One region of the Mesorhizobium sp. M7A.F.Ca.US.002.01.1.1 genome, then DNA from elsewhere that is predicted to be linked to it. Evidence: predicted binding sites of a transcription regulator. Region 1 holds the regulator's gene; each other region holds the start of a gene.

Region 1 (7,429 bases):
CACCTTCACGCAGGACGAGGACGGCTTCTTCCATTTCGCCGCGCGCTCCGACGATATGATCGTCAGCGCCGGCTACAACATTGCCGGCCCCGAGGTCGAGGCCGCACTTCTGTCACATCCCGACGTCGCCGAATGCGCGGTGATCGGCGCCGAGGACGCCGAGCGCGGCCAGATCGTCGAGGCGCATGTCGTGCTGGTGCAGGGCGTGGCGCCTGACGCATTGACCACCAAGCGCCTGCAGGACCATGTCAAGGCGACGATCGCGCCCTACAAATACCCGCGATCGGTGAAATTCATTGCTGCTTTGCCCAAGACCCAGACCGGCAAGATCCAGCGCTTCCGGCTGCGCACGGAGAAAGTCAATTGAGCGAGCCCTACGATCCGGCGTCCGAAGGCGCACAGATGTCGTTCAACGAGCGCATGTCGTACAGCGACTATCTGCACCTGGAGAAAGTGCTGGAGGCGCAGACGCCGCTGTCGTCGGCGCATGACGAGATGCTGTTCATCATCCAGCACCAGACCTCGGAACTGTGGATGAAGCTCGCTTTGCACGAGATTGGCGCCGCGATCCGCTCGATCCGCGCCGACCGGCTCGAGCCGAGCTTCAAGATGCTGTCGCGAGTCGCGCGCATCTTCGAGCAGCTGAACAATGCCTGGGATGTGCTGCGGACGATGACGCCCAGCGAATATACCGAGTTTCGCGACGCGCTCGGCCAGTCCTCGGGTTTTCAGTCCTGGCAGTATCGCGCCATCGAGTTCATGGCCGGCAACCGCAACCTGGCCATGCTCGGCCCTCACAAGCATCGGCCTGACCTCAGCGGAAAGCTGGAAGCCATTCTGGCCGAGCCATCGCTCTACGACGAAGCGCTGCTGCTTTTGGCGCGCAACGGATTCGACATCGGTGCCGATGCCAGGCGCACGGACTGGCGTGAGACGCGAACCGAGAATGAAGAGGTCCTGGTCGCCTGGCAGACTATCTACCGCGATCCGCAGCGCTACTGGATGTTCTACGAACTGGCCGAGAAGCTGGTCGACTTCGAGGATTATTTCCGCCGCTGGCGCTTCAACCACGTCACCACGGTGGAGCGCATCATCGGTCTGAAGCGCGGCACCGGCGGCACGTCGGGTGCTTCGTATCTGAAGAAAATGCTCGAGGTCGTGCTGTTTCCGGAGCTGTGGACGATCCGCACCCGGCTCTGACATCATCGAAATGAGAACAGGCTCACTGAAGGGACGCTCTGTGGCGGGAACCCTTCGCGAACAACCGGGGACTGACCATGAGTGGAATTCCTGATCTCGCCGCAGTCGAAGCGATGGATGCCACGGATCCGCTGCGGGCCATGCGCGACCGTTTCATTCTGCCGGAGGGGGTGATCTATCTCGACGGCAATTCACTGGGGGCAGCATCTCATGCCGTTTTCGGCGAGCTGCAGCAGGCGGCGACGCAGGAATGGGCCCGAGATCTTATCCGAGCCTGGAACACGGCCGGATGGTTCGAGATGCCGATCGAACTCGGTGACCAGCTCGGACGCCTGATAGGAGCCGCGGCCGGCCAGACCGTCGTCTGCGACACGACATCGACCAACATCTACAAGGTGCTGCACGCAGCGATGGAGATGCGGCCCGGCCGGTCAGCCATCGTCGCCGAAGGTGACAGTTTTCCCACCGACCTGTACATCGCCGAAGGCGTGGCCTCGACCCGGGATGGCGTCCTGCTGCGCCTCGCGGGCGTCGACGCGCCGACCATCGAAGAGCTAATCGACGAAAACGTCGCGGTGGTGCTGGTCAACCACGTCAATTACAAATCGGGTGAACTGCGCGACATGGCGGCGCTGACGCGCAGGGCTCATGCGGCCGGAGCGCTGATCGTCTGGGATCTCTGCCACACCGCCGGCGCCCTGCCCGTCGAGCTCGATCAGGCAAATGCCGATTTCGCTGTCGGCTGCACGTACAAGTACCTCAACGGCGGTCCGGGCGCGCCGGCCTTCATCTATGCCGCACAGCGCCACCACGGCGATATCAGCCAGCCGCTCAGCGGCTGGTGGGGCCATGCGCGGCCCTTTGCCTTCGAACGGGGTTATGTTGCCGGCGCCGGCATCCGCCGTTTTCTGTGCGGTACGCAACCGGTCCTGTCGATGCGGGCGCTCAAAGGCGCGCTTGCCATCTGGAGCGACGTCGACATGGCGGCATTGCGAAAGAAGAGCGTCGCGCAGACAGAACTGTTCATCCAGCTCGTCGAAGCCAAGTGCGGCGCCTACGGTCTCGCGCTGGAGACTACCCGCGACGCGACCAGGCGCGGCAGCCAGGTGTCGTTCCTTCACGACCATGGCTATCAAATCATGCGGGCGCTGATCGAGCGCGGGGTGATCGGTGACTTCCGCGCACCGTCGACCATCCGTTTCGGCTTCACGCCGCTCTATGTCAGCTACAAGGATGTGTGGCTGGCGGTTGAGGTTCTGGAAGACATTCTGCGCACGGGTGCATGGAAGGACCAGCGTTTCGCCGTCAAGGAAGCCGTTACCTGACGCACCGATCCCGGCGATCCGCCGTCGCTGCCCTCACTGCCTGGCAAATGACGGAGAGCTGAATTTCCAGCCAAAATGCCCAACTGACGTTGGCGTTTTGGCTCCGTTTCGTTCACGGCCAACCAACGTCCCGAAGGTTGCAATCGCTCCTTGTCGAGGTCGATCGACAGATAATGCCAAGCTTTGGTAGGGGATAAGCCACAGGTCATTAACCATAACAATTTCAATGTGAGCAGGCGCATTGCCGAAGGTGGCGCCCGTCGATCGTAACCCGCTGGCAAGCGCCAAATAATTTCAGCAGCCTTAACAAATTCATTAAACTTTAAACGGTTGCAGAACACAACTGGAACAGATAGTGTTTGTTCTGGGTTTGTTTTTCGATTCTGGTTTCAGGGAACCTGGGGGCCGCCATGCTGACACGCAAGCAACATGAACTGCTGATGTTCATCCATGAACGCCTGAAGGAGAGCGGCATTCCGCCATCCTTCGACGAGATGAAGGAGGCGCTCGACCTTGCCTCCAAATCCGGGATTCATCGGCTGATCACGGCCCTTGAGGAGCGCGGCTTTATCCGCCGGCTGCCCAATCGGGCCCGCGCGCTGGAAGTGCTGCGGCTGCCGGACTCCATCGCGCCAGGCCTCAATGCGGCAAAGAAGTTTTCGCCAAGCGTCATCCAGGGCAGTCTTGGTCAGGGTGGTGCTCTTGGCCGGCAGATCAAGCCGGCGCCTTCGCGGATGCCTTCGCCCGGCAATGACGACGATGCGGTCTCTGCCGTTTCGATCCCGGTCATGGGTCGCATCGCCGCCGGCGTGCCGATCGATGCCATCCAACATCAGACGCATTCGATTTCGGTGCCGCCGGACATGATCATGGGCGGCGCGCACTATGCACTGGAGGTCAAGGGCGATTCGATGATCGAGGCCGGCATCTTCGACGGCGACACCGTTATCATCCGTAACGCCGACACGGCCAGCCCCGGCGAGATCATCGTGGCGCTGGTCGATGAAGAGGAAGCGACGCTGAAGCGGTTCCGCCGCAAGGGCGCCTCGATTGCCCTCGAAGCCGCCAATCCAGCCTATGAGACACGGATTTTCGGGCCGGACAGGGTCAAGGTGCAAGGCAAGCTCGTCGGCCTGATCCGTCGCTACTGAGACGGCTGTGGGTTGACCACTGGCTTCTCGGGTTTCTTGAAGGGTGCCAGCCCCCTCGCCTCGCGAGAGTATTTGCGTTGCGTGTGCCAGGGCCGATATGGGCTGTCCACCGCGAAGCTGATCGTCGCCGGCGTGGTCGCCGATTGGCGATCGAAGAAGACCGCGGCACTGCCTTTGCGAGCCAGTTGCCGCTTGGTGATGACCAGAACCAGCGGGTTGTGACAGGCGTCATAGGCGGTGGCGTCGTTGACGACGATCAGCTCGGCGAAGCCGCAGGCTTTCCAGGTGTCCTTGCGGTCCTCGACATAGGCAATGATCGCACCGGACATGTGCCTGGCCACGCAAACGCCTGAGGAGCAATAGAACGGCGATCCCGGCGGTAGCTCAACGGCATCCGCGACGTCGAATTGCCCATCGCTGTTGTCGAACACTTCCGGAACGACGATGGTTTCCGATGTCAGCGCGCGTTTCCAGTTGTCGACGGTGAATCCATTCGGCCGTTGCCGGCTAACGGCAAGCTCACCGCCACCGATCGGCAACGCCACCAGCCGGGCGTCTTCCGAGATCAGCACATCGGGCGTGCGCGTATCCGAGACGGTCAGCAAGCCTGCCAACGCGAATGGCAGAGCCGCGAGCCGCAGCCATGTCGTCGCCATCGTCGCGATGACCAGGGCAATGGCCACCAGCAGGATCGACTGTTGCGAAATCAGCCCGACCCCATCGACAGGCGAACGCTCGGAGATCCAGCCCGATATGGCGATCATCATCGTCAGGCCCTTGCCCATCAGGTAGAGAGCTGGCCAATCCAATCCGAAAGGCATCAGCAGCGCGCTGGCGACGGCCAGGAACATGACGACGGTGACGATCGGCATAACCGCGAGATTGGCGAACAGGCTGAGCGGCGACACACGCTGAAAATGCCAGATGGCAAACAGCGTCGTGGCGCTGCCGGCGATGATCGAGGTCATGGCCAGACCAATTGCCGCCAGCAGGAATTTTCGTGTCAGGAACCCGGGCAAGGATCGCTTCGGCGGCGGCGGTCTTGCTTTTCCCGCGCGGTGATCCGCCCAGCCGGCATAAGCGCCGACCAGAGCCGCGGTCGCGGCGAACGACATCTGAAAACTCGGGCCGACCACCTCATGCGGCGACACCACGATGACGGCGATCGCCGAGATCGCCAGATTGCGCATGGTGAGTGCTGCTCGATCGAACAGAACTGCAATCAGCATCACTGCCAGCATGATGAAGCTGCGCTCGGCGGCGACGACGATACCTGAGATGACGAGGTAGGCTGCGATCGAGAACAGTGCGGCGGCAGCGGCATACTTCTTGACCGGGCGACGCGCGGAAAGATCGGGAAACAAGGCGAAGGCGCCGCGCAGCAACCCCATGATGGTGCCGGCGACCAGAGCCATATGCAGCCCCGAAATGGAGATGATGTGGTAGATGCCGGTACGTCGCATCGCCTCATTGATGTCGTCGGGAATGCCGGCGCGCACGCCGACGATCAGCGCCGCGGCGATCTCGCCTTCGGCGCCGCCGACGCTCGCCCTGATATGGTCGGCGATGCCTTCACGGGCATTTTCCACGCTGGAGGAAATTCGGGCCGACAGCGGCATGTCGCCATCATCGCTGACGACAAGCTTTGGATTGCCGAGAAAGAATCCGCTGCCACCAATGCCGGCAAAATAGCTGTCGAAGGAGAAATCATAGCTGTCCGGTCGCACCGGCCCGGTCGGCGGCAAAAGCTTGGCATATCCAGTGATGAGCGAGCCTGCGGTCACGTCAGCCGGGATCTTGCGTGCCGAAAGCCGTACCCGTTCCGGCGCATAGCGCAGTTTCGGTCTTGCGGTCGATGTTACGTCGATGGTCAGCCGGATACGGCCAGTTTCCATCCGGTCGAGCGAGACGACGCGGCCGGTCACCTGCGTCGAGATTTCCGAGCCCAACATTTGTGTGCCCGCACGCCACGTCTCGACCTTGGCAGCAAGCAGTCCTAGGGCGCACAAAAGTGCCGCCATGAAACACAGATGGGTCTTTGGCCATGAGCGCGAGACCAGCGCACAGATCCCCGTCAGGATGACAACCGCGACAGGTCTCGCAAAGTCGGGTTCAGCCGTCAGCGAAAAATAGCCGATCGCTCCGATCGCAAGGCAGACCGGCACCAGCAGGAAGGCCACGCCCCGGTCGAGTTCCAGGCTCGCCGCCATGTTCACGCTGTGGCGCAGGCGTGGCAGTGATATCAGGCCGATCTGCCGGCGCACGCGCACGATCCTGCCGGTTCCGGCAACAGGAACAGAGGCGGCGATACCCGTTTGCAAGGGCAGCTTGCCGGAATCCGGCACGAGGGGCGACGGCGGCGGCAATGAGGCTGGCAGAGGCGCAAACAGGGACCGTTCGCTGACGCCAATGGCAGCGTCCTCGCCCTGATCCGAGCCCCAGCCTCGTCCAGCCATCGGGTCTGCCCCTTGCGCCCTCGACACCCTATGCTACATGAACGCGCAAAGCGCGAAAGTCCGCGCGACCGCACCCCGCTTCAGATGGTTTCCGAGAGTTCCATGTCCGACAAGGTCGTCACCCGTTTTGCCCCCTCGCCCACCGGCTATTTGCACATAGGCGGCGCGCGCACGGCGCTGTTCAACTGGCTGTATGCAAAGCATACCGGCGGCACGATGCTGCTGCGCATCGAGGACACCGATCGCGAACGCTCCAATGAAGCCGCGACGGCTGCCATCCTCGACGGGCTTTCCTGGCTTGGCCTGAGCTGGGACGGCGAGCCGGTGTCGCAGTTCGAGCGTGCGCCCCGCCACCGCGAGGTGGCCGAGGAGCTCGTGCGCATGGGCAAGGCCTATTATTGCTACGCCACGCCAGCCGAACTGGAGGCCATGCGCGAGGCCGCCAGAGCCAAGGGGCTGCCACCCCGCTACGATGGCCGCTGGCGCGACCGCGACCCCTCAGAGGCACCCGCAGGCGCCAAGGGCGCCATCCGCATCAAGGCGCCGACCGAAGGCGAGACCGTCGTCCATGACCGGGTCCAGGGCGACGTGCGCTTTCCCAACAAGGATCTCGATGACTTCATCATCCTGCGTTCCGACGGCAATCCCACTTACATGCATGCCGTCGTCGTCGATGATCATGACATGGCCGTCACCCACATCATTCGCGGCGATGATCATCTGACCAATGCCGCCCGCCAGACCGTCATCTACAACGCCATGGGCTGGGACGTGCCGTCCATGTCGCATATCCCGCTGATCCACGGCGCCGATGGCGCCAAGCTATCGAAGCGGCACGGCGCGCTTGGCGTCGAGGCCTATCGCGCCATGGGCTACCTGCCGGAGGCGCTGCTCAACTACCTGGCGCGTCTCGGCTGGAGCCATGGCGACGACGAGATCATGTCGATCAAGGACATGATCTCCTGGTTCGACATAGGCGATGTCAACAAGGGCGCGGCGCGCTTCGACTTCGCCAAGCTGGAGGCAATCAACGGCGCGCATATGCGCCGCATGAGCGATGCCGAACTGTTCGACATCTTCATCGCCACCCTGCCCTACCTCGAAGGTGGCCCGGCGATCGCCGCACGCCTGAACGACAGCACCAAGGCGCAGTTGCTGGCAGCGCTTCCGGGCCTGAAGGAGCGCGCCAAGACGCTGGTGGAGCTCGTCGACGGCGCGGCTTTCCTGTTTGCCACCCGACCGCTGCCGATCGACGACAAGGCGGCCCTTCTGCTCACCGATGACGCCCGCAAGATCC
Region 2 (7,429 bases), on a different contig from region 1:
GGTGATATCGTCGGCGAATGCGACCGGCGTGCTCATCATCAGGCCGAATATGGCCGCGTTCAAAATACTCAATTTTTTCATGATGGTAGAACTCCTCCACTCACGCGCGGCCGCCCCGGCCACGCTTCTTCCAGAGAGGCGGGACAATTTCATCCTTCATTCGGCCTGTCTAGGCGCATTGGCGCCGCTCGATTGGGCCTGCAAGACGTCATCCACGCAAAAAGCCACGCCAGCCTTGTTCCGGCTGGTCGTGGCTTTTTTGCCCGTCGAGCAATCTCCAGGCGCCCCCGCCCCTAAAAATCCCGCTCAGCTTCCCTGTGTCGCGCACGACTGGGCCTTGCGGCCTGCCGCGTTCTTTCGCTTGCCCTCGTGACCGTCTTGCGCGGCCTTCAATTTCGCCGGGTCCGGCCGTCTGTGCGGCCTTGATCCCGGAGCTTCCCTGTCTTCGATAGGCTTGTCTGCGATTGGCAGATTTCAGTGCATGGTCATCCATTCGCGGGCTTCGCGAAGCGCCGTGGCGATCTCGACCTTCGACATGGCCGCCGACAGTTCCGAGCGCAGTTCCGCGGCGCGGGCCGAGCCCTTGATGGCGGCGATGTTGAACCATTTGTGGGCGGCAACGACATCGGTCTCGCAATCGCGTCCGGTCGCATACATCATGCCCAGTTCGAAAAGGATGTCGGCCTGGGCAGTTGCCCCCATGGCGCCGAAACCTGCTTCAAGCATTTCAAAACGTGCCATTTCAATCCCCTGTTTCCGGCCCCTGTCAGGCTCCCGAGAGCTGCCTTCTTTCGTCCTTGGCGGCTGCTCTTCCGATGCTTTCGAGAATGCCGTGCAGGCTTGAATCCGTCGTTAAATGGCGTGCTTAATTTGAGGAAAACAAAGCTAAAACAAGAGGTAAACGCGGAAATTCGTTAAGGATACAAAGCCAGCAATTCAGCCTGCTTGCGTCAAATTTGACGAAAATTTCCCGATGCCAATTCAAGACTTCGCTAACCACAGGAGACAAAGGCGATGCGCCGATCGTTTCATTTCCTTGGCCAGGAGGCGCATTCGGGGCCCTTCAAAATCCGAAAGTCTTCCGTTGCGGCACCGCTTTTGTTTTGCCGGGAGCTGGATTAGCTTACGTTTGCGTAAGCGGCAGACCGAGGCGGAGCATCCGGCCGGACATCTAAAGGGAGGAAGACATGTTTCGAAGAGTGAGCCTGGCCCTTGCGGCCACATTGATCATGGCCGGTGCGGCCTGGGCCGATCCGATCGAGGGCAATTGGAAGACGCAGGCCGGCGACACCGCAGCCATCGCTGGCGGCGGCTCGTTTTCCATCACGCTCAAGTCCGGCAAATATGCCGGCAAGACCATCGGCTCCCTCAAGGCGACGGGCGACAACAAATATGCCGGCAACATCACCGATCCGGCAAACGACAAGACCTATTCGGGCAAGGCGACATTGTCGGGCACCTCTCTCAAGATGAGCGGCTGCGTGCTCGGCGGGCTGATCTGCAAGAGCCAGACCTGGCACAAGCTCTGATCGAGCGCATCTTTCCGACCTGATGACGGGGCCCCGACGGGCCCCGTTTTCGTTTTGTCGACACATCCTGCGCCGGTGATGCTCGATGGAGGCCGGCGGCTATCCAACCGACGCCAGCGCCATCGAAACCCCGTCAATCATCTTGAACCGCAGATGAACGCCGCCATCAGAGCCGGTTCAGTTGCATCAGGGCATTCTCCGGCGTGTTGAAGGAGACCGACCCAATGCTTGCTCGCCGCTTCACCATCGTCTGCCTGCTGGTGAGCCTGTTTGGAATGTTCTTCGCCATCCTCGTCGCTGAAGCGGGCCGTCCGGCCCGCGCCTGGGACGAAGCCAGTTCCAGAACCTGCCGCCTCGCCTGCCCCACCCATCTTCGCAACTGAACAAAGAAACCAAGACCTCGAAAAGAAAAGCTGAACGCCATGAACCGCATCGCCGCCAACGCTCTCAAGACCCTTCGGCTTCTGCCGCGGGCGGCGCTTATCCTGACGGTTCTGGCCGCTCCGGTCCTGGCCGTGCCGATGATGCGCGCCGACACCGGCTCGACGATCGACGCACCGGCCCTGAAGAAGTCCGGCGTCGGCTTTGTGCTTCTGGTCAGCCTGCAGCGCGGTTGAAGAAAAACGGCGCTTTGACCGCCTTCGGTCGCGACACCCCTCCCAAGTGCCGATCCAAGTCTCTATATTGAGCCATGGAAAAGCGAATCTACCCACAAGCCATCGAATCTGTCGTCATGCCGGAGCCTTTTGGCCGGCAAAGCTTTGATAGCGCTGAAAAGGCCGTCAAGGCACTGCAGGCGCTTTACGATCGCAACACCAAGTTCCTGCGCGACTCCTTCGCAGAATTGGCGGCAGCAGGCGGTGATAATGGCAAGCGCTACCGGGCCTTCTATCCGGAGATCGGCGTCACCACCAACTCATTCACCCAGATCGACTCGCGCCAGGCCTATGGGCATATGCCGACGCCTGGGCATTTTTCCACCACCATCACCCAGCCGGGCCTGTTCGAAAGCTACCTCGTCGAGCAGTTGCGCCTGATCATGCGCAATCATGGGGTTGCGGTCACGGTGTCGGAATCGACCACACCCATCCCGCTGCATTTCGCCTTCCTTGAAGGCACCCATGTCGACGGCGCGACGGCAGAGCGCATCAAGCGGCCGATCCGCGACCTGTTCGACGTGCCCGATCTCGACGGCACCGACGACCAGATCGCCAACGGCACCTTCGAAGTCGCCTTCGGCGAGCCGAGGCCTCTGGCGCCCTTCACGGCGCAGCGCATCGACTATTCGCTGCACCGGCTGTCGCACTATACGGCAACCACGCCGCAGCATTTCCAGAACTTCGTGCTGTTCACCAACTATCAGTTCTACATCGACGAATTCGTCGCCCGCGCCCGCGACCTGATGGCCAATGGCGGCGGCGGATACACGGAGTTCGTCGAGCCGGGCAATGTCATCACCAAGGGCGGGCAGAGCGCGCCCAGCGAAGGCGTTGCACCGCCGCGCCTGCCGCAGATGCCGGCCTATCACCTGAAGAAATCGGGACATGGCGGCATCACCATGGTCAATATCGGCGTCGGGCCTTCCAACGCCAAGACCATCACCGACCATATTGCGGTGCTGAGGCCGCATGCCTGGGTGATGCTCGGTCACTGCGCCGGCTTGCGCAACACCCAGGCGCTGGGCGACTATGTGCTGGCGCATGCCTATGTGCGCGAGGACCACGTGCTGGACGACGATCTTCCGGTCTGGGTGCCGATCCCGCCGCTGGCCGAGATCCAGGTGGCGTTGCAGGAAGCCGTCGCCGAAGTCACCGGCCTTTCGGGCTACGACCTGAAGCGCATCATGCGCACCGGCACCGTCGCCACCATCGACAATCGCAACTGGGAGCTGCGCGACCAGCGTGGGCCGGTACAGCGTCTGTCGCAATCTCGCGCCATCGCACTCGACATGGAATCGGCGACCATCGCCGCCAATGGCTTCCGCTTCCGTGTTCCCTACGGCACGCTGCTGTGCGTTTCGGACAAACCGCTGCATGGCGAGTTGAAGCTGCCCGGCATGGCGACCGAATTCTACAAGCGCCAGGTGGCGCAGCACCTGACCATCGGCATCAGGGCTATGGAGAAGCTCGCGGAAATGCCGATGGAGCGGTTGCATTCGCGCAAGCTCAGAAGTTTTTCGGAAACGGCGTTCCAGTAGGCCGATTCCACGCATCGCATGGGCATTTCGTCATCTTGATTGAGCCGCATTTCTGCCGATAAGCAGGCGGCATGGAGAGAGCGGGCTTCGGGACATTGCTGATTTCGGTTGCATTCCTGGCAATGCTGGCCTGTTCGATCGCGCTGGTGGCCGGGTTTTTCGGAACGCTGCATCCCGCCTTCGATTCCTTCTCGCATTTCCGCGTCCATCTTGCCGTGCTGATGGCGCTTTGCGCACTGCCGCTGCTGGCCACGACATTTCGACTGCAAGCGGCCGTGGCACTGCTTTTTGCCGTGGCGGCCTTCGCCACCACTTCCGGCTCGCTGTCCTTCTCCCGCCTGTGGCCGGTTCAGGCCGCCTATGAAGCCAAGAACGAAGACCGCGCGATCTACAAGCTGCTGCAGATGAACCTGCGCTACGACAATCCAACGCCGAAGAAGGTGCTGTCGCTGATCGGCCGGACCAATCCCGACGTGATCACCCTCGACGAGGTGTCGGCGATGTGGGCGACCGAGCTTGGCTATATCAGCAGCGCATATCCATACCGGATCCTCTGTCCTTACCCTAACAAGATATTCGGCGTCGCGCTGCTCTCGCGGCGGCCCTTTGCCGCCGGCACCGAGGCGCGTTGCGAAAGGCGTGGTGCCATGGCGACAGCGACCGTCGACTTCGGCGGCATCGACGTCGATGTCGCCGCGATCCATCTCAGCTGGCCCTGGCCACGCGAGCAGTACTGGCAGATCGGCGAGTTGACGGAGCCGCTTTCCGCGCTCGGCGAGACGGCCATCATGGCGGGCGACTGCAATGCCGCCCCATGGAGTGCCGCCGTGCGGCGGGTCGCGGCGCTTGGCGGGCTGACCGTCATGCCTTCCGCCGGCCCGACCTGGATCCACATCAGGCTGCCGGATTTCCTGCGGCGCTTCGCCGGCCTGCCGATCGACCAGGTTTTCAGCAAGGGCGGCGTGACGATCCATTCGGCGACACGGCTGGAAGACACCGGCTCGGGTCACCTTCCGGTCATGGTGGAGTTCTCGCTCAGGCTGAATCAGCAAAAGCCGCTCGATGAACATGAAACCGCGACCGCGGCCATTGTCCAGGCCGGCAAGACGCCAGGCTGAAGGATCAGGGCCTGACCAAAGCGATGACGAGATGCTGGACATGGCCGCCGTCGCGATGCTCGCGCGCATCGAAAGCGAGCTGCTTGGCCTCATATGCGGCATTGGTGGCCTTGATGCGTCGCTGTGCCTCGCGACGTGTCTTGTAGCAGGACGGGTCGTCGGCAATCCTGAGGCCGGAGATGGATCTTTCCGTGGCCCGCATCATCTCCCTGGCGATGCGGCCATGGGTTTCCTCATGGGCGCGGACGCCGGCGAAGAACCGCGTCCAGCGCTTCCGGAGCGTCGGGGTGGTGGCCGAGGCGACACGCGGAAATGTGTAGAAGAGATTGAGCGTGCCGTTGGCACGCCGCAAGCGGCAGACGCCATTGTCCTGGCTGGTGTCAAGGTCCCAATCCACTGCGTAGCCGGTCAGCGCGATGGCATGCGTCATGAAGCCGTGCTTCGGCCCTTTGCGGTCCATAGCCTGGACTAGCGCCAGCCCCGTGTTCCCGGTGATGTCGTAGGTCCGCGTCTTGACCACCACCCTGGTGCCGGCCGAGGCCGCCGAAGCCAAGCCGAACAGCGCACCGATCGCCACAAGGCATGCCAGAACCGCCAGGCGCATTGGCCATCTCCTTATCGTCAAGGAATGGAACCATAAGCGCGCGGCAGTTTCAACAGTTCTAATGTTCCACATGCCACGGGAGACCCCGAGCCATCGTCGGGACCTTTGCACGCTGCGGCCGGCGCGGGCCTACATGCCCTGATAGACCGGGCCTTCTCCGCCTTGCGGCGGCACCCAGTTGATGTTCTGGTTCGGGTCCTTGATGTCGCATGTCTTGCAGTGGACGCAGTTCTGCGCGTTGATGACGAAGCGCACATCCTTGGCCGTGGGATCGGCGGCGGCGTTGCCGTCCCTGTCGACCCACTCGTAAACCCCGGCCGGACAATAGCGCGTCGAGGGGCCCGCAAAGACATCGTGCTCGGAACGCTTCTGCAGCTCCATGTCGCCGACAAGCAGGTGGACCGGCTCGTTTTCCTCGTGATTGGTGTTGGACAGGAACACCGAGGACAGCCTGTCGAAAGTCAGCACGCCATCGGGCTTCGGATAGGCGATCTTCTTGTGCCGGGCGGCAGGCTCGAGCGTTGCATAGTCGGCCTTGCCATGCTTCAGCGTGCCGAAGGGCGAGACACCGAACAGCGTGTTCAGCCACATGTCGAGGCCGCCAAGGCCGACACCGACGATGGTGCCGAAGCGCGACCACAGCGGCTTGACGTTGCGCACCTTCTTCAGATCCTTGCCGATGTCGGTCGCGCGCCAGGCTTCCTCGTAGGAAGCGAGTTCGTCGTTGGCGCGCCCGGCGCCGATCGCCTCGGCGACATGCTCGGCCGCCAGCATGCCGGACAGCACCGCATTGTGCGAACCCTTGATGCGCGGCACGTTGACGAAGCCCGCGGCACAGCCCATCAGCGCACCGCCGGGGAAGGACAATTTCGGCACCGACTGCCAGCCACCCTCGGTGATGGCGCGCGCGCCATAGCCCAGCCGCTTGCCGCCTTCGAACGTAGCCGCGATCGCCGGATGGGTCTTGAAGCGCTGGAATTCCTCGAACGGCGACAGCCAGGGATTCTTGTAATTGAGATGAAGGACGAAGCCGACCGCCACCTGATTATCTTCGAGATGGTAGAGGAACGAGCCGCCGCCGGTCTTCAAGTCAAGCGGCCAGCCGAAGGAATGCTGGACCAGCCCCGGCCGGTGGTTCTCCGGCTTGACCTGCCAGAGTTCCTTCAGGCCGATGCCGTATTTGCCCGGTTCGCGGCCATCGGAAAGCTTGTATCTGGCGATCAGCTGCTTGGCGAGCGAGCCGCGAGCGCCCTCCCCGATCAGCACATATTTGCCCATCAGCGCCATGCCGGGTGCGAAACCCGGGCCGTGCGTTCCGTCCTTCTCGACGCCCATGTCGCCGGTGACGACGCCGGTGACGGCGCCTTGCTCATTGTAGAGCAGGCCGGCAGCGGCAAAGCCCGGATAGATCTCGACGCCGAGCGCTTCGGCCTTGGTCGCCAGCCAGCGGCAGACATTGCCCAGCGAAACGATGTAGTTGCCGTGATTGTTCATCAGCGGCGGCATGAAAATGTTGGGCAGACGGAACGAGCCGGCAGGACCAAGGACCAGGAAATGGTCCGCGGTGACCGGCGTCTTGAAGGGATGGCCGTCCTCGTCGCGCCAGCCCGGCAAGAGCCGGTCGATGCCGATCGGATCGACGACGGCGCCGGAGAGAATATGGGCGCCGACCTCACCGCCCTTCTCCAGGACGACGACCGAAAGCTCGGGATTGACCTGCTTGAGGCGGATGGCGGCGGCGAGGCCCGCCGGCCCGGCACCGACGATAACCACGTCGAATTCCATGCTTTCGCGTTCGATGTCGCTCATCAACCCCTCCGCACTGGCTTATCCCATTCGGGTATCTTGCTGGCTCCCGCGCTGCATAGCGCATCAATTGACGACAGGAAACCGGCGCATACGTGACAATGCCGTTTTGGCCAAAAAGTCGCGCATTGCGAGGCTGGAAGACTGCTTTTCGCCCGCCATTGCCTGCGAGGCG
Region 3 (7,429 bases), on a different contig from region 1:
GAGGGCGACGGCGATCCCCTGAAGGCGCTGGCCATCACCACCGGTCCCTGCGAGCTGGTCAGCTGGGATGCCGAGACCGGTGCCGAGGTGAAGCGCAAAGACAAGCCCTGGTGGAAGGGCGAATTCTACTTGGACGGCATCAAATGGGTCGACTACGGCTCCGACCCCAACGCCATGCTCTCGGCCTTCGAATCCGGCGAGATCGACACCGACCACGAGACCGCTTCCGATGCCGTCTCGCAGACCGAGACGATGGGGCTGATGAATTCCGAGATCGCCACCGGTTCGACCATCGTCGCCCGCTTCAATGTCGCCAACGCGCCCTATGACGACGTCAAGGTGCGCCGCGCCGCCCAGCTCGCCGTCGACAATGCCGCCGTGCTGGCGCTCGGCCTCGGCGGCCGCGGCAAGCCCGCCGACAACCACCATGTCGGCCCCATGCACCCCGAATATGCCGATATCGGCCCGGCGAAGCGTGACGTCGAGCAGTCGAAGAAGCTGTTGGCCGAGGCCGGCAAATCAGACCACGAGTTCGAGCTCATCTCCGTCGACGTCGAATGGCAAAAGAGCACCGGCGACGCCATCGGCGCGCAGATGCGCGAGGCCGGCCTGAAGATCAAGCGCACCGTGCTGCCGGCCGCCACCTTCTGGAACGACTGGAGCAAATACCCCTTCTCCTGCACCGAATGGCTCGGCCGCCCGCTCGGCGTCCAGGTGCTGGCGCTGGCGTATAAATCCGGCGCCGCCTGGAACGAGAGCGCCTACGCCAATCCCGAGTTCGACACGCTGCTCGACAAGGCACTGGCGACACCCGACGCCAAGGCGCGCAAGGAGATCATGGGCAAGATCGAGCAGAATTTGCGCGATTCAGGCATCATCATCCAACCCTACTGGCGCTCGGTCTACCGCACCTACCGCAAAGGCGTCGAAGGCTGCGAACAGCACCAGGCGCTGGAGCAGCACTTTGAGAAGGTGTGGATTGAGAGTTGAGAGGCGGTCCGCGCTAGCGGACGTAAAGCCAATTGCTTGGCTTTACGAGCCTCGAACGCTCTGAGCCTGCGAAGGGCCGGGCGACGGTGATGCGCCGGCATTTCTAACCTTCTCCCCTTGTGGGAGAAGGTGGATTGCCGCGCAGCGGCAAGACGGATGAGGGGTGTTCCAGCTTGGCGATACGCCAACAGTAAACGCCCTGAACCAGAGCAGAACCTTCACCGCCTCACTCCGTCACGCACCCCTCATCCGTCTCGGCGCTGCGCGCCGATCCACCTTCTCCCACAAGGGGAGAAGGTCAGAAGCGTCAGCGCCCCTTCAAGTGCAGGGCTAGCCGGTGGATCGCTGCGATCATCTGACGGGTTGAAAATGGCCGGCGCGAATGCCGGTGAGGCAGTTGCCTGAGCCCGCGCCGGCCACTGGCGAACCTGGGTCCGCCGCCCGGATTTTTTACCGCCCCGCCGATGCCCGATCAACCAGGCCGGACGTTTGGTACGCAAGCGGACAAAGCCTCACCGGGCCGGCTTCAGCAGCGTCCAGATCCAGCCGACAAAGGTCAGCACCAGGAACGGATAGCCCGCGGCGGGCAGCGGTGCCGAGGTCGGCAGCAAGGGCGCCCCCCAGAGGATCATGCAAGCCGAGACGACAAACAGCACGGCCGCCACCAGCGCGGTGAGCCGCATCCACAGGGCAAATGTCCTGGGCACGCTGACCATGACCAGTGCCGCCGCCCAAAGCGAGATGCCGCCGACATAGGAGGGCACGCTGGCCTCCAGCCCCGCCGCATTGCCCGCCATCAGCAGGGTCTCTCCGGCCAGGAAGGTCAGGAAGCCCGCGGCTATGCAGTCATTGCCAGCCGCTGGTATTTCATCGTCAACAGCGCGGTGGCGACCACCAGTGCGGCACCGTCGATCGTCCAGAGTGTTTCGCGAAGTGGGGCGCTGGCGACGAAGGTGCCGGCAAGGCCGAAGGCACCGCCGATGGCGAGGCCGATCGCGGCGACGGTGTCTAGAGTGGAACGCATGTGATGTCTCCCCAAGCCGGGAGAGAGGATACGACAGGGCGGGGCGTTTACAATAGGTGACGGGCGGACATCGGAGAAGGGGAATGGAGCGGACGGCCAAGTATTCTCGCCGCCTGTACGACAGGGCTTCCCTGCTACAAGGGGAGGCGTTTTCCCCGGCAATTCCCGATTAGGATACGACGTAACCGATTGCAAATGCTCGGCAATAAAGTCTCTTGTGTAAGTTCCTGTTTTGTTCCAAAATGCGCCTTGACGCAATTCCAGTCGAACATCTGCCGATGCAGCCCTAAATAGGCAACATGACCGCAGCTACGCAATTCGATCTTAAGTCTTCCGACCCCATTTCTCCTTGGTTGGAAATGGGTGCGTATGAGGCCCTTTGGCTGGACCATGGGGCATCATTTAAGTCGATTGCCGACAGGTTCGGCGGTGTCCCCTTTTCTGTTCCCTCTGATTTCGTCCCATATCCCACAGCAGTCAAATATGCCGAACTAGCAGATGAACAAATACGGAAATTTAGCTCTGCTCCGTATGGTGTCAGGATTCACGGCGCCGGCGAATATCCCAACAAAATTCGTGTAGCGAAACATCCTATCGAACTGCTTTATTATCAAGGCTATTGGGCGCTCTCAGAACAGCCTTCTATTGCAGTGGTGGGCACTCGTGAGCCAAGCGATGAAGGTATTTTGCAGACCCGCCGAATAGTCCAGGGGCTGATTTCTGACAAAATTATTCCGGTCTCCGGGCTGGCGAAAGGGATCGATGCAATTGTCCATGAAACAGCCATATCTCTGAAATTCCCCACAATTGCAGTAGTGGGAACTCCAATTTCTACGGCTTATCCGAGAGAAAATAGGGGTATTCATGAGAAGATAGCCCGAGAGAACCTTTTGATATCGCAGGTTCCGGTTGTGGCATACAAGGCTATGCCCTTGAATAAGACGCGAACCTTTTTCCCAGAGCGGAACATAACGATGAGTGCTTTGACGGATGCAACTGTTATTGTTGAAGCTGGGGAAACATCTGGAACACTCACGCAAGCGCGAGCGGCTTTAGCACAAGGTCGACCGCTATTAATTCTTGAAAGCTGTTTTCATAGATCCGATATAACGTGGCCCCACAGGTTCGAGGAACTAGGCGCGATCCGAGTTTCTGGTATTGAAGATATTTTGGCAAATGTCAGCGCGCTTTACAAAGATCGATGATCTGACACGCGGGGAGCATGGCTTCCTAGAGAAAGATGACTATATCCTTTATCTGGGGGAGTATACCGCGCACGGGGGTTATAAGTCCGAGACGAACAACCACATCTTAAACTTTAAAATGAGCCCTGCAATCCGCGATGAGAATGTCCATCGCTATAAACATAAGGCGCGGTCAACTGACTATTGGGCAGAAAAACTTCGTAGCGCAGTGCTAACGGATCGCTTGTCAAAGATTGCTTGGTGCCCTGTTCCGTGCAGTAAGCCCGTCAGCCACCCAGCTTATGACGATAGACTTTTGCGACTGATAACTCGAAGTTTTGGAGCTGGCGCGATAATTATTAATTGTATAAAACAAATTGAAGAACGCGTTGCGGCTCATGATACTAGTAATCGACCAGACCCCGCAAGTTTGAAGGCGGGCTGGGCATTCCAAACTGTTAACCTGCCCCAGAGCGTCGATACGATTGCAATATTTGATGATGTGATCGCAAGGGGAGCTTCTTTTAAGGCGGCACAGGCACTTCTCCATGAGGCTTACCCGCACGTCCCGATAAAGGGAGTGTTCCTCGCCCGCGTTGTCCATGATGACGACCAGCCTTCGCTGTTTGACACCCTAGCCGAGTGATCGAAAGCCACGACTCTCCGATTCTAACTATGCCATATTCACCCTTTAGCGATTGGCATGTTAAATGAGAGAACAAAATAGGAATCTTCGTATATATTAGTGATTGCGAATCGAAATCCGCGAAGGTGTCTCAATGCCAGCGTTCGGAATTTCTGCTTTCTTAAGAATTTTACATATGACACGACCGACCGCAACGGACGGAGCTGCGTCGAAGATTTACGCCACGAGGGGGAGGCTATGATTTTCACAGTAGCCTCCGCCGACTCTGCCAACGTCTGATGGCTGGAGAGTCGTTAGAGAGTTTGTACAAGAGCCAGAGAGACGATCCGCTCAACTTGGCCTACAGCAGTTGGAGGCTTGGAGAGCTCTTAACCTGGGCGCGATTTTGGAGTTCCCGCCAACTACCGTGCGAAGCCCGAGCGAAATCTTTTCGGTTAAGTTCACACCGAATTTTGGCCTCCGAGTCGGAAGCCAGTCTGTCGCCCTACATGTTTGGAATACTGCTTCGCCGCGCCTAGAGCCAAGATTGGCCCGAGCCGTTCTATCCTCATTCCCGCCTGTTTATCAAACAGCGAACAATTCGCCCGATGACATTGCGGTGCTATGCCTGCGAACCATGCGTTTTATTCGTCTGGGCGACGCATCGGACGTTGTCGAATTAGGTCGGCTGATCTTCGCGAATATCGATGGCATTTTTCGAGAAATTACTGCGGATTTGGGAGAGCCTCCGCCTGCGCCCGGCGAACACCCCACCCCACCTCCCGGAGAATATTCTCCACCGCGCAGCGTCAGCGCCGCGCTGGCGGGGGGCCCGCTGCCTCCGGCAGCTCCCCCGCTTTCGAAGCCTGCCATCGATCCACCGGATCGATGACTTGGCGCGCTGCGCGCACCAACCGGCTTCTCAATCGCCCATCTTCAGCGCCTGGATAAACGCCTCCTGCGGAATATCGACCTTGCCGAACTGCCGCATCCGCTTCTTGCCTTCTTTCTGCTTATCCAGCAGCTTGCGTTTGCGCGAGACGTCGCCGCCGTAGCATTTGGCGGTGACGTCCTTGCGCAGCGCCGAGATGGTTTCCCGGGCGATGACCTTGCCGCCGATCGCGGCCTGGATCGGGATCTTGAACAGGTGGTTCGGGATCAGCTCCTTCAGCTTCTCGCACATCTGCCGGCCGCGCTTTTCCGCCGCCGTGCGGTGCACCAGCATGGAAAGCGCATCGACCGGCTCCTCATTGACCAGGATCGACATCTTCACCAGGTCGCCCTCGCGGTAGTCGGTCAGGTGATAGTCGAAGGAGGCGTAGCCCTTGGAGATCGACTTCAGCCGGTCGTAGAAATCGAAGACGACCTCGTTGAGCGGCAGGTCGTAGATCAGCATGGCGCGCTTGCCGACATAGGACAGGTCGGCCTGGATGCCGCGCCGGTCCTGGCAGAGCTTCAGGATACCGCCGAGATAGTCGTCGGGGGTCAATATGGTGGCGCGGATCCACGGCTCCTCGATCGCCGAGATCTTCACCACGTCGGGCATGTCGGCCGGGTTGTGCAGTTCCTTCATCGAGCCGTCGGTCAGAGCCAGCCGATAAACGACGCTCGGTGCCGTGGCGATCAGGTCGAGGTTGAACTCGCGCTCCAGCCGCTCCTGGATGATTTCGAGATGTAAGAGGCCAAGGAAGCCGCAGCGATAGCCGAAGCCGAGCGCTGCGCTGGTCTCCATCTCAAAGGAGAAGCTGGCGTCGTTGAGGCGCAATTTGCCGACCGCGGCGCGCAGATCCTCGAAATCGGCGGCGTCGACCGGGAACAGGCCGCAGAACACCACCGGCTGCGCCGGCTTGAAGCCGGGCAGCGCCTTGGCAGTGGCGCGCTTGTCCTCGGTGATGGTGTCGCCGACGCGGGTGTCGGCCACTTCCTTGATCGAGCCGGTGAAGAAGCCGAACTCGCCGGGGCCGAGCTCGTCGACATTGATGCGCGCCGGCGTGAACACGCCGGTGCGCTCGACCAGATATTTGGCGCCGGTGCCCATCATGCGGATGGTCTGGCCCTTCTTCAGCACGCCGTCGATGACGCGCACCAGCACGATGACGCCGAGATAGGCGTCGTACCAGGAGTCGACCAGCATCGCCTTCAGGGGCGCCGTGGCGTCGCCTTCGCGCGGCGGCGGCAATTGGTGGACGATGGCCTCCAGGACGTCCGGAATGCCAAGGCCGGTCTTGGCCGAGATCAGCACGGCGTTGGAGGCGTCGATGCCGATCACCTCCTCGACCTGCTCGCGGATGCGCTCGGGCTCGGCGGCCGGCAGGTCGACCTTGTTCAGCACCACGACGATCTCGTGGTTGTTGTCGATCGCCTGGTAGACATTGGCCAGCGTCTGCGCCTCGACGCCCTGGGAGGCATCGACGACCAGCAGCGAGCCCTCGCAGGCGGCCAGCGACCGCGACACTTCATAGGCGAAGTCGACATGGCCGGGCGTATCGATCAAATTGAGGATATAGTCCTCGCCATTGTTGGCGCGGTACTTCAGCCGCACCGTCTGCGCCTTGATGGTGATGCCGCGCTCGCGCTCGATGTCCATCGAGTCCAGCACCTGCTCCTTCATGTCGCGCAGCTCCAGCCCGCCGGTCAGCTGGATCAGCCTGTCGGCAAGCGTGGATTTGCCATGGTCGATATGGGCGACGATGGAGAAATTGCGGATGTGGTCGAGGGGCGTGCTCATGGCGCGCGTTTAGCAGGGGTGGCTTGCCCGAGCAAGCTGTGCGCCTTTGCCGGAGCAGGCAGCACGGGCGCCTGTCGCTTTTTTCGCGCTTTTCGCGAAAAATCTATAAATTTTAACCAAGCCCGTTAGAGCATAATTTGCGAACGGGATGTTAGCGGAGGGAAATATCTGATGTAAGGACGAAGGCATGCGGGGGCTTGCAGGCAGTTTTATCGAGTCGCGGAGCGGCTCGTTCGCACCGATACTCATTCTTGCCATGATACCGTTGATCACGGCGATCGGCTTTTCCGTCGACTACACCTCCGCTGTCCAGACCAGGTCGACCGAGCAGGCGGCACTCGACGCCGCGATCCTGTCGATCACCACGATGGATACGGCCTCGACGAAGCCGCAGCGCCAGGTGGCGATGCAGGCTTCCTACGTGGCCAATGGTGGACAGGGCACCGCGACGCTGAACAGCTTCGACGTCAGCGCCAACGGCACCGCCACCGCGCAGGCCTCGGCAAGTTTCGCCATGCCGACCGTGTTCATGCAGATCGCCAGGATTCCCACGGTAACGGTCGGCGTCGCGTCGGCGGTGAGCAAGACGCCGGCGCTGGTCGAAGCTACGTTCAATGTCGATCACGTTTCGGGCTACTGGAACAAGACCATGACTCTGTACGGCCTTCCCTACGGTTGGACCTCCACGACCACGCCGACGGCCATGATGAAGGCCAACTATAACTACAAAGCGTATAGTTATTCCTATACGAGCGGTGGTAAGACCTATACCGCTGCCGAGCCGAAAGGTTACGGGACGACAACTATTACCACGGGACCAACCGATACGCTGGTTCAGACCCAACTGTGCACGACAGTAGGATCAACAACCGATTTCA

What was found. Region 1 encodes LexA, which represses DNA repair genes until DNA is damaged. Its sites were predicted from a motif close to TGTTCNNNNTGTGTTCNG; they were not measured.
Region 2: EN932_RS16375 (sel1 repeat family protein) is a predicted target of LexA. The motif match lies at 876-893, and genes of this name have one in related genera.
Region 3: EN932_RS08600 (DNA-processing protein DprA) is a predicted target of LexA. The motif match lies at 2,237-2,254, and genes of this name have one in related genera.

The regions. Positions count from the first base shown of each region.
Region 1 is NZ_RZQE01000170.1:2,395-9,823, reverse strand. It holds gene EN932_RS17755 (AMP-binding protein) at 1-367, shown strand, start outside; gene kynA (tryptophan 2,3-dioxygenase) at 364-1,200, shown strand; gene kynU (kynureninase) at 1,278-2,525, shown strand; gene lexA (transcriptional repressor LexA) at 2,936-3,676, shown strand; gene EN932_RS17735 (ComEC/Rec2 family competence protein) at 3,670-6,132, opposite strand; gene gltX (glutamate--tRNA ligase) at 6,235-7,429, shown strand, end outside.
Region 2 is NZ_RZQE01000147.1:2,972-10,400, forward strand. It holds gene EN932_RS16370 (ABC transporter substrate-binding protein) at 1-81, opposite strand, end outside; gene EN932_RS16375 (sel1 repeat family protein) at 475-741, opposite strand; gene EN932_RS16380 (DUF2147 domain-containing protein) at 1,188-1,529, shown strand; gene EN932_RS37985 (hypothetical protein) at 1,754-1,912, shown strand; gene EN932_RS16385 (hypothetical protein) at 1,952-2,146, shown strand; gene EN932_RS16390 (AMP nucleosidase) at 2,263-3,726, shown strand; gene EN932_RS16395 (endonuclease/exonuclease/phosphatase family protein) at 3,798-4,844, shown strand; gene EN932_RS16400 (DUF922 domain-containing protein) at 4,849-5,448, opposite strand; gene EN932_RS16405 (electron transfer flavoprotein-ubiquinone oxidoreductase) at 5,578-7,257, opposite strand; gene EN932_RS37990 (hypothetical protein) at 7,321-7,429, opposite strand, start outside.
Region 3 is NZ_RZQE01000053.1:1,847-9,275, reverse strand. It holds gene EN932_RS08615 (ABC transporter substrate-binding protein) at 1-990, shown strand, start outside; gene EN932_RS38780 (hypothetical protein) at 1,503-1,787, opposite strand; gene EN932_RS38775 (hypothetical protein) at 1,829-2,014, opposite strand; gene EN932_RS08600 (DNA-processing protein DprA) at 2,314-3,219, shown strand; gene EN932_RS08595 (hypothetical protein) at 3,173-3,844, shown strand; gene lepA (translation elongation factor 4) at 4,746-6,551, opposite strand; gene EN932_RS08580 (TadE/TadG family type IV pilus assembly protein) at 6,739-7,429, shown strand, end outside.